DNA from 2 places in the Rhizobium sp. YTU87027 genome. Region 2 is predicted to be linked to the other one. Evidence: predicted binding sites of a transcription regulator. Region 2 holds the regulator's gene; the other holds the start of a gene.
What was found. The regulator LexA, encoded in region 2, represses DNA repair genes until DNA is damaged. The targets are predictions, from matches to a motif close to TGTTCNNNNTGTGTTCNG.

Region 1: the regulator LexA is predicted to act here: its motif matches at 1,703-1,720, upstream of ruvC (crossover junction endodeoxyribonuclease RuvC).

Annotation. Positions count from the first base shown of each region.
Region 1 is NZ_CP098440.1:2,651,981-2,655,389, forward strand. It holds gene NBG89_RS13205 (methyl-accepting chemotaxis protein) at 1-1,522, opposite strand, end outside; gene ruvC (crossover junction endodeoxyribonuclease RuvC) at 1,762-2,274, shown strand; gene ruvA (Holliday junction branch migration protein RuvA) at 2,308-2,925, shown strand; gene ruvB (Holliday junction branch migration DNA helicase RuvB) at 3,005-3,409, shown strand, end outside.
Region 2 is NZ_CP098440.1:1,322,692-1,326,100, forward strand. It holds partial or broken gene NBG89_RS06695 (ComEC/Rec2 family competence protein) at 1-1,146, shown strand, start outside; gene lexA (transcriptional repressor LexA) at 1,127-1,843, opposite strand; gene NBG89_RS06705 (VOC family protein) at 2,043-2,927, shown strand; gene kdsA (3-deoxy-8-phosphooctulonate synthase) at 2,924-3,409, shown strand, end outside.

The DNA of each region.
Region 1 (3,409 bases), 1.3 Mb from region 2:
CGCCGATCGCCGTCATCGTTTCGCTGAGAGCCGCAAGCGCTTCGTTGAAGTTGATGCGAAGGCCTTCGAGTTCGCTCGGGAAATGGGTCTCGATCTGATAGCCAAGATCGCCATTGGCCAGATGATGCAGACCCTCGTCGATCGCCTGAACGACCTCCTGCAGGGTCCGGGCCTCCGCCTCGCGCTCGGCCATATGCTGCTGGCGATCCCGTTCCGCGCGCGCCCGCGTTTCGTTGCTGGCGGCTTCCAGCTCGCGGCTTTCGACCAGCGACTGCTTGAACCGTGCCAATGCCTTGGCCATCGTGCCGATTTCGTCACCGCGGTTCTGGCTGCCGATCTCGACCTCCAGCTTGCCATCGGCAACATCGCGGGTAACGCCGGCAAGACGGGCAAGCGGCGAGAAAAGCAGCTTGGTGATTGCCCAGGTTGCCGCTGCCATGACGATTAGAACGCCAAGCGCAATCATCGTCAGCAGGGTGGCGATTTCGAGAGAACCAGCATTGAGCTCGCTCATTCGCACGCTTTCCACGACGAGGAAGCGGGAGCCCTGGTAGTCGATGCCACGGACATAGGCTCGCGCCATGCCATCGGCGCGATCGAAGTCGTCGACCGTCATGCCCCTTGCCGACAGCGCGTCCTTTACGAAGGTGAAAGGCGCGGTATCGAGCGTGACGAGCTGGCCGCTCGCGTTCACGCCGATCGCCGAGCCGTCATCCGAGATAATTGCCGCCTGCGCCGTGCTGCCGGCCACAATACCCTTGGCGAGAATGCTGGTGATCATGTTGTCGCGCACCTTGAAGAGCATCACGCCCTTCGCCGCACCCAGCTTGACGATCGGCACGGCGTAGAAGATTGCCGACTTGCCGCTTGCGGCATCGACGCGAAGACCGGAAAAGCCCGTCGGTGCGGAATCGTCCGTCGCCTTGGCCGTGTTTGCGATCGCCTTGGCGAAGGCGAGACCGGCGCCGGTCGACTTCCACGCGTCGGCCTTCAGGTTTTCGGCGAAATCGTCGTTCTTCTTGTAAGAGTAGAGGACGTTACCGTCGAGATCGGCAATCAGCAGATCGCTGAAGGCGGTGTTCTCGAGGTCACGGGCAACCTCGCTCTGCGTTGTCTCATGGTTGGAATAGTAGAAGCCGCTTGGCGCCTGCGGCTTCATTAGCTTCTCGCGCTGGTCGGCCGGGTTCGGATTGTTGGTGATGAACACCTTCTTCAATTCGGCGCGCGCATCGCCTGACGTCTTCTCGATTGTCTTCCAGCCACTTTTCAGGCTCGTGATCGACATCTGCAGCGCTTCGATGCGCGCGATCGAATTCGCCTGGTTTTCCAGCTGCTCAAGCTGATCCTGCAGCATGTCGCCGCGGAAGATCAGGACGCTCGCCTTCGCCTTGAGCGCCTGCTCGCCGGAAATGCGGCTGCTGGCGAAGTAGGCGAGGACATTGATGACCGCGATTGACAGTGCGGTCAGCAGGATGAATGTGGCAATGACCTTGAAGGACAGGGACTGAAATCTCTGAACCATGAACGATGAACCCTTCCGGAACGGCTCATACCGGCAGAACGGGAACGCCCTGCCGGCTGACCTGTAAACAGAACACGGGAGCCTTGCCTTCGCGGGAAGGGAGCTCCTCTCACATTTTATCGGTCAAAAGTCGGCTACGGAGCTTAAATTGCCGTAAACAGCCTCCCTGAAAACAAGGAATGTTTTTGTTTTGTTCACTTATCGATGGCAGTTATTTTGCGAGTGCAATAGGGTGGACCATGCAAAATACGATTCGCATCATCGGCGTTGACCCGGGCCTGCGCCGCACCGGCTGGGGAATTATCGACACGCTCGGCAATTCCTTGCGCTTCGTCGCATCAGGCACGGTAACCTCGGACGGCGACATGGACCTGGCCTCGCGCCTCTGCCAGTTGCATGACGGTCTGGCGGATGTCGTCCATAGCTACAAGCCGGATGAGGCCGCTGTCGAACAGACCTTCGTCAACAAGGATGCCGTTGCAACCCTGAAGCTCGGCCAGGCCCGTGGTATTGCCATGCTCGTCCCTGCCCGTGCCGGATTGCCGGTCGCAGAATACGCGCCGAACGCGGTCAAGAAGGCGGTCATTGGAGTCGGCCACGGCGAGAAGCAGCAAATCCACATGATGCTGAAAATCCTGATGCCGAAGGTCGAATTCAAAGGCAATGACGCCGCCGACGCGCTGGCGATCGCCATCTGCCATGCGCACAACCGCGGCAGCAACCGAATGCGGCAGGCAGCGCTTGCCGGCTAATCTTCACTGACAACCACCGAACGGACCATTTGCATGATCGGCAAGCTCAAAGGCACCATCGAAGAAATCGGCGACGACTATGTCCTCGTCGATGTCCACGGCGTCTGCTACGTCGCCTTCTGCTCGGCGCGCACCCTGTCTCGCCTCGGCTCGGTGGGCGAAGCCTGTGTGCTCTTCATCGAAACCTATGTTCGCGAAGACCAGTTGAAACTCTTTGGGTTCATGACCGCGCTCGAAAGGGAATGGTTCATCCTCCTGCAGAGTGTTCAGGGCGTCGGCGCGAAGGTGGCTCTCGCAGTCCTTTCAACACTGCCTCCGAGCGAACTGGCGAACGCCATCGCACTGCAGGATCGCACGGCGGTCGCCCGCGCTCAGGGCGTTGGCCCCAAGGTTGCCGTGCGCATCGTCACCGAACTCAAGAACAAGGCGCCGGCCTTTGCCGGAGAAGCGTCGGGCACCATCGGCCTCAAGCAGGAACTCGGCGAAGGTGTTGCCGCAGCCCCGGTCGCCGACGCGGTATCCGCGCTGACGAACCTCGGCTATTCCCGCGACCAAGCGGCCAATGCCGTTGCCGCCGCAATGAAGACTGCCGGTGAAGGCGCTGACAGCGCCAAGCTCATCCGCCTCGGGTTGAAGGAACTGGCTCGCTGATCCAATTGCCCGAGCGGGTGCCAAAAGCCTCTGGCTTGGTGTATTGGTCACGAGCGTTTGAAGATTGGGAAATGCCAGCATGAGTGAAGCCGCGCGCCTGATATCGGCAGAGAAACGAGGTGAAGACCTGGATGTGACGCTGCGGCCGCAAGCGCTGGACGAGTTCACCGGCCAGGCGGAAGCGCGCGCAAACCTGAAGGTTTTCATCGAGGCGGCGAAGAACCGCGGCGAGGCGCTCGACCATGTCCTTTTCGTTGGCCCACCTGGCCTCGGCAAGACCACGCTGGCGCAGATCATGGCGAAGGAACTCGGCGTCAATTTCCGTTCGACATCAGGCCCGGTCATCGCCAAGGCCGGCGATCTCGCCGCCCTGTTGACCAATCTCGAAGAGCGCGACGTCCTCTTCATCGATGAAATCCATCGGCTCAATCCCGCCGTCGAGGAAATCCTCTACCCTGCGATGGAGGACTTCCAGCTCGACCTC
Region 2 (3,409 bases):
TTCCAGATGTCATTCGCAGCGAGGCTCGCCCTAATCTGGTCACAGAGAAGCGCGCGCGAACACCCTCTGCTGCAGGTCGCCGCAGTGAAGCCCATCGCTTGTCGCTCGCTTCTTTGGGTGCACCTTGCTGACCTCGATGATCGGCGGCTTCTCGACGGCGCTCTTTGGTGTCGAACACTTCCACCGGCTCAGCGCTTACGGACTACCCGCAAATCTCATGGCCATGCCGGTGATCTCTTTTGTGGTAATGCCAATGGGGATGTTCGCGATGTTGCTGACGCCGTTTAGCCTCGATATTATTCCCTGGAAAATCGCGGGCTTCGGGCTCGACATCGTGATCGCCATTGCCAAGATGGTCTCGGGCTGGGGTGGCAACGTCGATATCGGACGACTGCCGGGTTGGTGCTTTCCGGTGGCGGTCGCGGGCTTCCTCTCGCTTGCCCTTCTGCGAACCAAGCTCCGCTATCTCGGCGCTGCCGTGATCGCGTTGGCAACCGCCCTTGTGGCATTGGCGCCGTCCAGACCGCCCCCGACATTGTCATCGCCGAGGACGGCAGTCTTGTCGCGATTGTCAAAGGGCAGGTCCTTGCATCCAATCGACCCCATCCGCCTGACTTCGTCTTCGATCAATGGCGAAGGGCGCTCGCGGCGGAGTTAAGCCAGCCACCGCAATTGTTGGAAGGCGTCGGCCCTGTTCGGCAGCGCGGAAATAAAGGGGAAGCTCCACGACTCTCAGCAACGGAATTGCGTAACGCTCGCAACGCGCTACGTTAGGCATCGACGGGCGCTGAGAACCGCTTTGTCTGCCTGAAAGGCGCCTGGTGCACCGCCCCGCATGATAGCGGCTACGTCGTGACAATCGTCGAAAATCCCGCTTATTTCGGCGCTGCCTGCGATACAGCCGATATCGTCGTAACGCCCGCTCGCCTGCGGGCGACGGCATGCCGGTCGGGCGCGCTTCTGTTCACCGGCGAAACCCTGCGTCGTTCGGGCGCTGCTGAGATAAGGATAGATGACCAAGGTGTACCCGTGGTAACGACGGCCTACACCACACTTGACCGCCCTTGGATGTGGCATCGGGCATACAACTGGCGGAGCGGCACCTTCGACGGTGAGCCGCCGTTCTTCAATGATAACGGCGAATGAGGCCGACGAGCTTGCCCTGAACCTTGACACGGTCGGGCCCGAAAATACGCGTTTCATAAGCCGGGTTCGCGGCCTCAAGCGCAATGGAAGCGCCTTTGCGGCGGAAGCGCTTAAGGGTTGCTTCCTCGTCATCGACAAGTGCGACAACGATGTCGCCGGCATTTGCAGTGCTGGCGTTGCGGATGATCACCGTGTCGCCATCAAAGATGCCGGCTTCGATCATCGAGTCGCCCTTGACCTCAAGCGCATAGTGTTCGCCCGGGCCAAGCATGTCGGCTGGAACAGTGATGTCGTGGGTAATGTTCTGGATTGCCGAAATCGGCACGCCCGCGGCGATCCGTCCCATGACTGGCACGGAGGCGGAATTGCCGTTGTCGGCTTGTGCAGCCGGCTTCGGCGGCGCGACCGGCTGTGGCTTTCCGAGGCTGCCTTCGATGACGCTCGGCGAAAAGCCGCGGCGGGGCTGCAAGCTCGGATTGTAGGCTTCAGGAAGCTTGATGACCTCCAGGGCACGGGCTCGATTCGGCAGTCGACGAATGAAACCACGTTCTTCCAGAGCAGTAATTAGCCGGTGGATGCCGGACTTCGACGCGAGGTCCAAGGCGTCTTTCATTTCGTCAAAAGATGGGGGGACACCGGACTCCTTCATTCGTTCGTGAATGAAGAGAAGAAGCTCCTGTTGCTTGCGCGTCAGCATCGAAGTTGAACCCCAGAGTCGTGAAACAAAGCCAGAACAGACACTATATGTTCCATATGTGTTCCGCAAGTACCTAAATTTTCGTAAAACTTGCCTGCAACTTGTTCAGTTTTTGCATTGCTTTTGAGCGAAAGCGCAGAAGGGGGTTGCATTGTTCCCTTGCCCGGCGCACATCTTCGCAAATTCCCGGGAGTTTGCCATGAGCGAAGCACATCCGCTGGACCACATCGTGCTGCCGGTCTCCAATATTGTACTTGCCCGCGAGCGTCTCGGAAAACTCGGATTCACCGTCGCGCCCGATGCCCGGCATCCTTTTGGAACCGAGAACGCCTGCATATTCTTCGCCGACGAAACTTACCTGGAGCCTCTCGCGGTCGCCAGCGCAGAACCGTATGAGGCGTCAGCGAAGAAGGGCAATGTCTTTACCGCGCGTGACCGCGCCTTTCGGTTTCGATGCGGGGATGATGGGTTCTCCGCTGCGGTCTTCGCGACCGCCGATGCCGACCGCGACCATGCCAGATTCCTTGCCGAAAAGATCAACGGTGGCGAGATGCTGCAGTTCGAGCGACCGATGAGGCTGCCCGACGGTTCTCAGGCAACCGCCGCGTTCAAGCTCGCGTTCGCGGTCGATCTGCGAGCTCCGGACTTTTTCTTTTTCACATGCCAACGCGTCAATCCGCTGCCGTCTGATCGAAGGACGCTGCAAACCCATGTGAACGGCGTCAAAGGAATCGCGGAGATCATTCTTGGCGCGCCGGACCCAAAGGCTTTTGCACTATTTGTGCGCGCCGCGGCGCACAGCCTCACGGTGACCAACGAGGCCTTTGGCGCGAGTGTTACAACTCCGAACGCCAAAGTGAGCGTTCTCTCTCCAGATGGATTGGATGCCTACTTCGACATCCCCGCACCCTCAAACGATCGCGGCCTGCGTGGCGTCGCCATTGTTTTCACGGTCAGTGATCTCGCCGTGACAGAAGCGCATTTGGCTGCTAACGGGATGACCTACACGCGCAAGAACAATCGAATTCTGGTGAAGGCGGCGCCCGGCCAGGGTGCGCTCTTCGCCTTCGAGGAGAAACGATGAGCCAGACAAATTCCGAAGTCGTGGTTGGCCAAGGCGCCGGCCGCGTCACCTTTTCGAATACCGGCAAGCTGTCGCTGATTGCCGGCCCGTGTCAAATGGAGAGCCGTGACCATGCCTTCATGGTCGCGGGCGTGCTTAAGGAACTCTGCGACAAGCTTGGTCTTGGTCTCGTCTATAAGTCGTCCTTCGACAAAGCCAACCGGACGTCGCTATCGGCCCAGCGAGGCATTGGCCTTGAAAAGGCTCTGGAGGTCTTTTCCGACCTTAAGAAGGAATACGGTTTTCCGGTTCTGACTGACATCCATACGGAAGAGCAGTGCGCCGAGGTGGCAACCGTCGTCGACATCCTGCAGATTCCTGCCTTCCTCAGCCGCCAGACCGACCTGCTCGTGGCTGCCGCCAAAACCGGCCGAGCCATCAACGTCAAGAAGGGGCAGTTCCTGGCGCCTTGGGACATGAAGAATGTCCTCAACAAGCTGAAC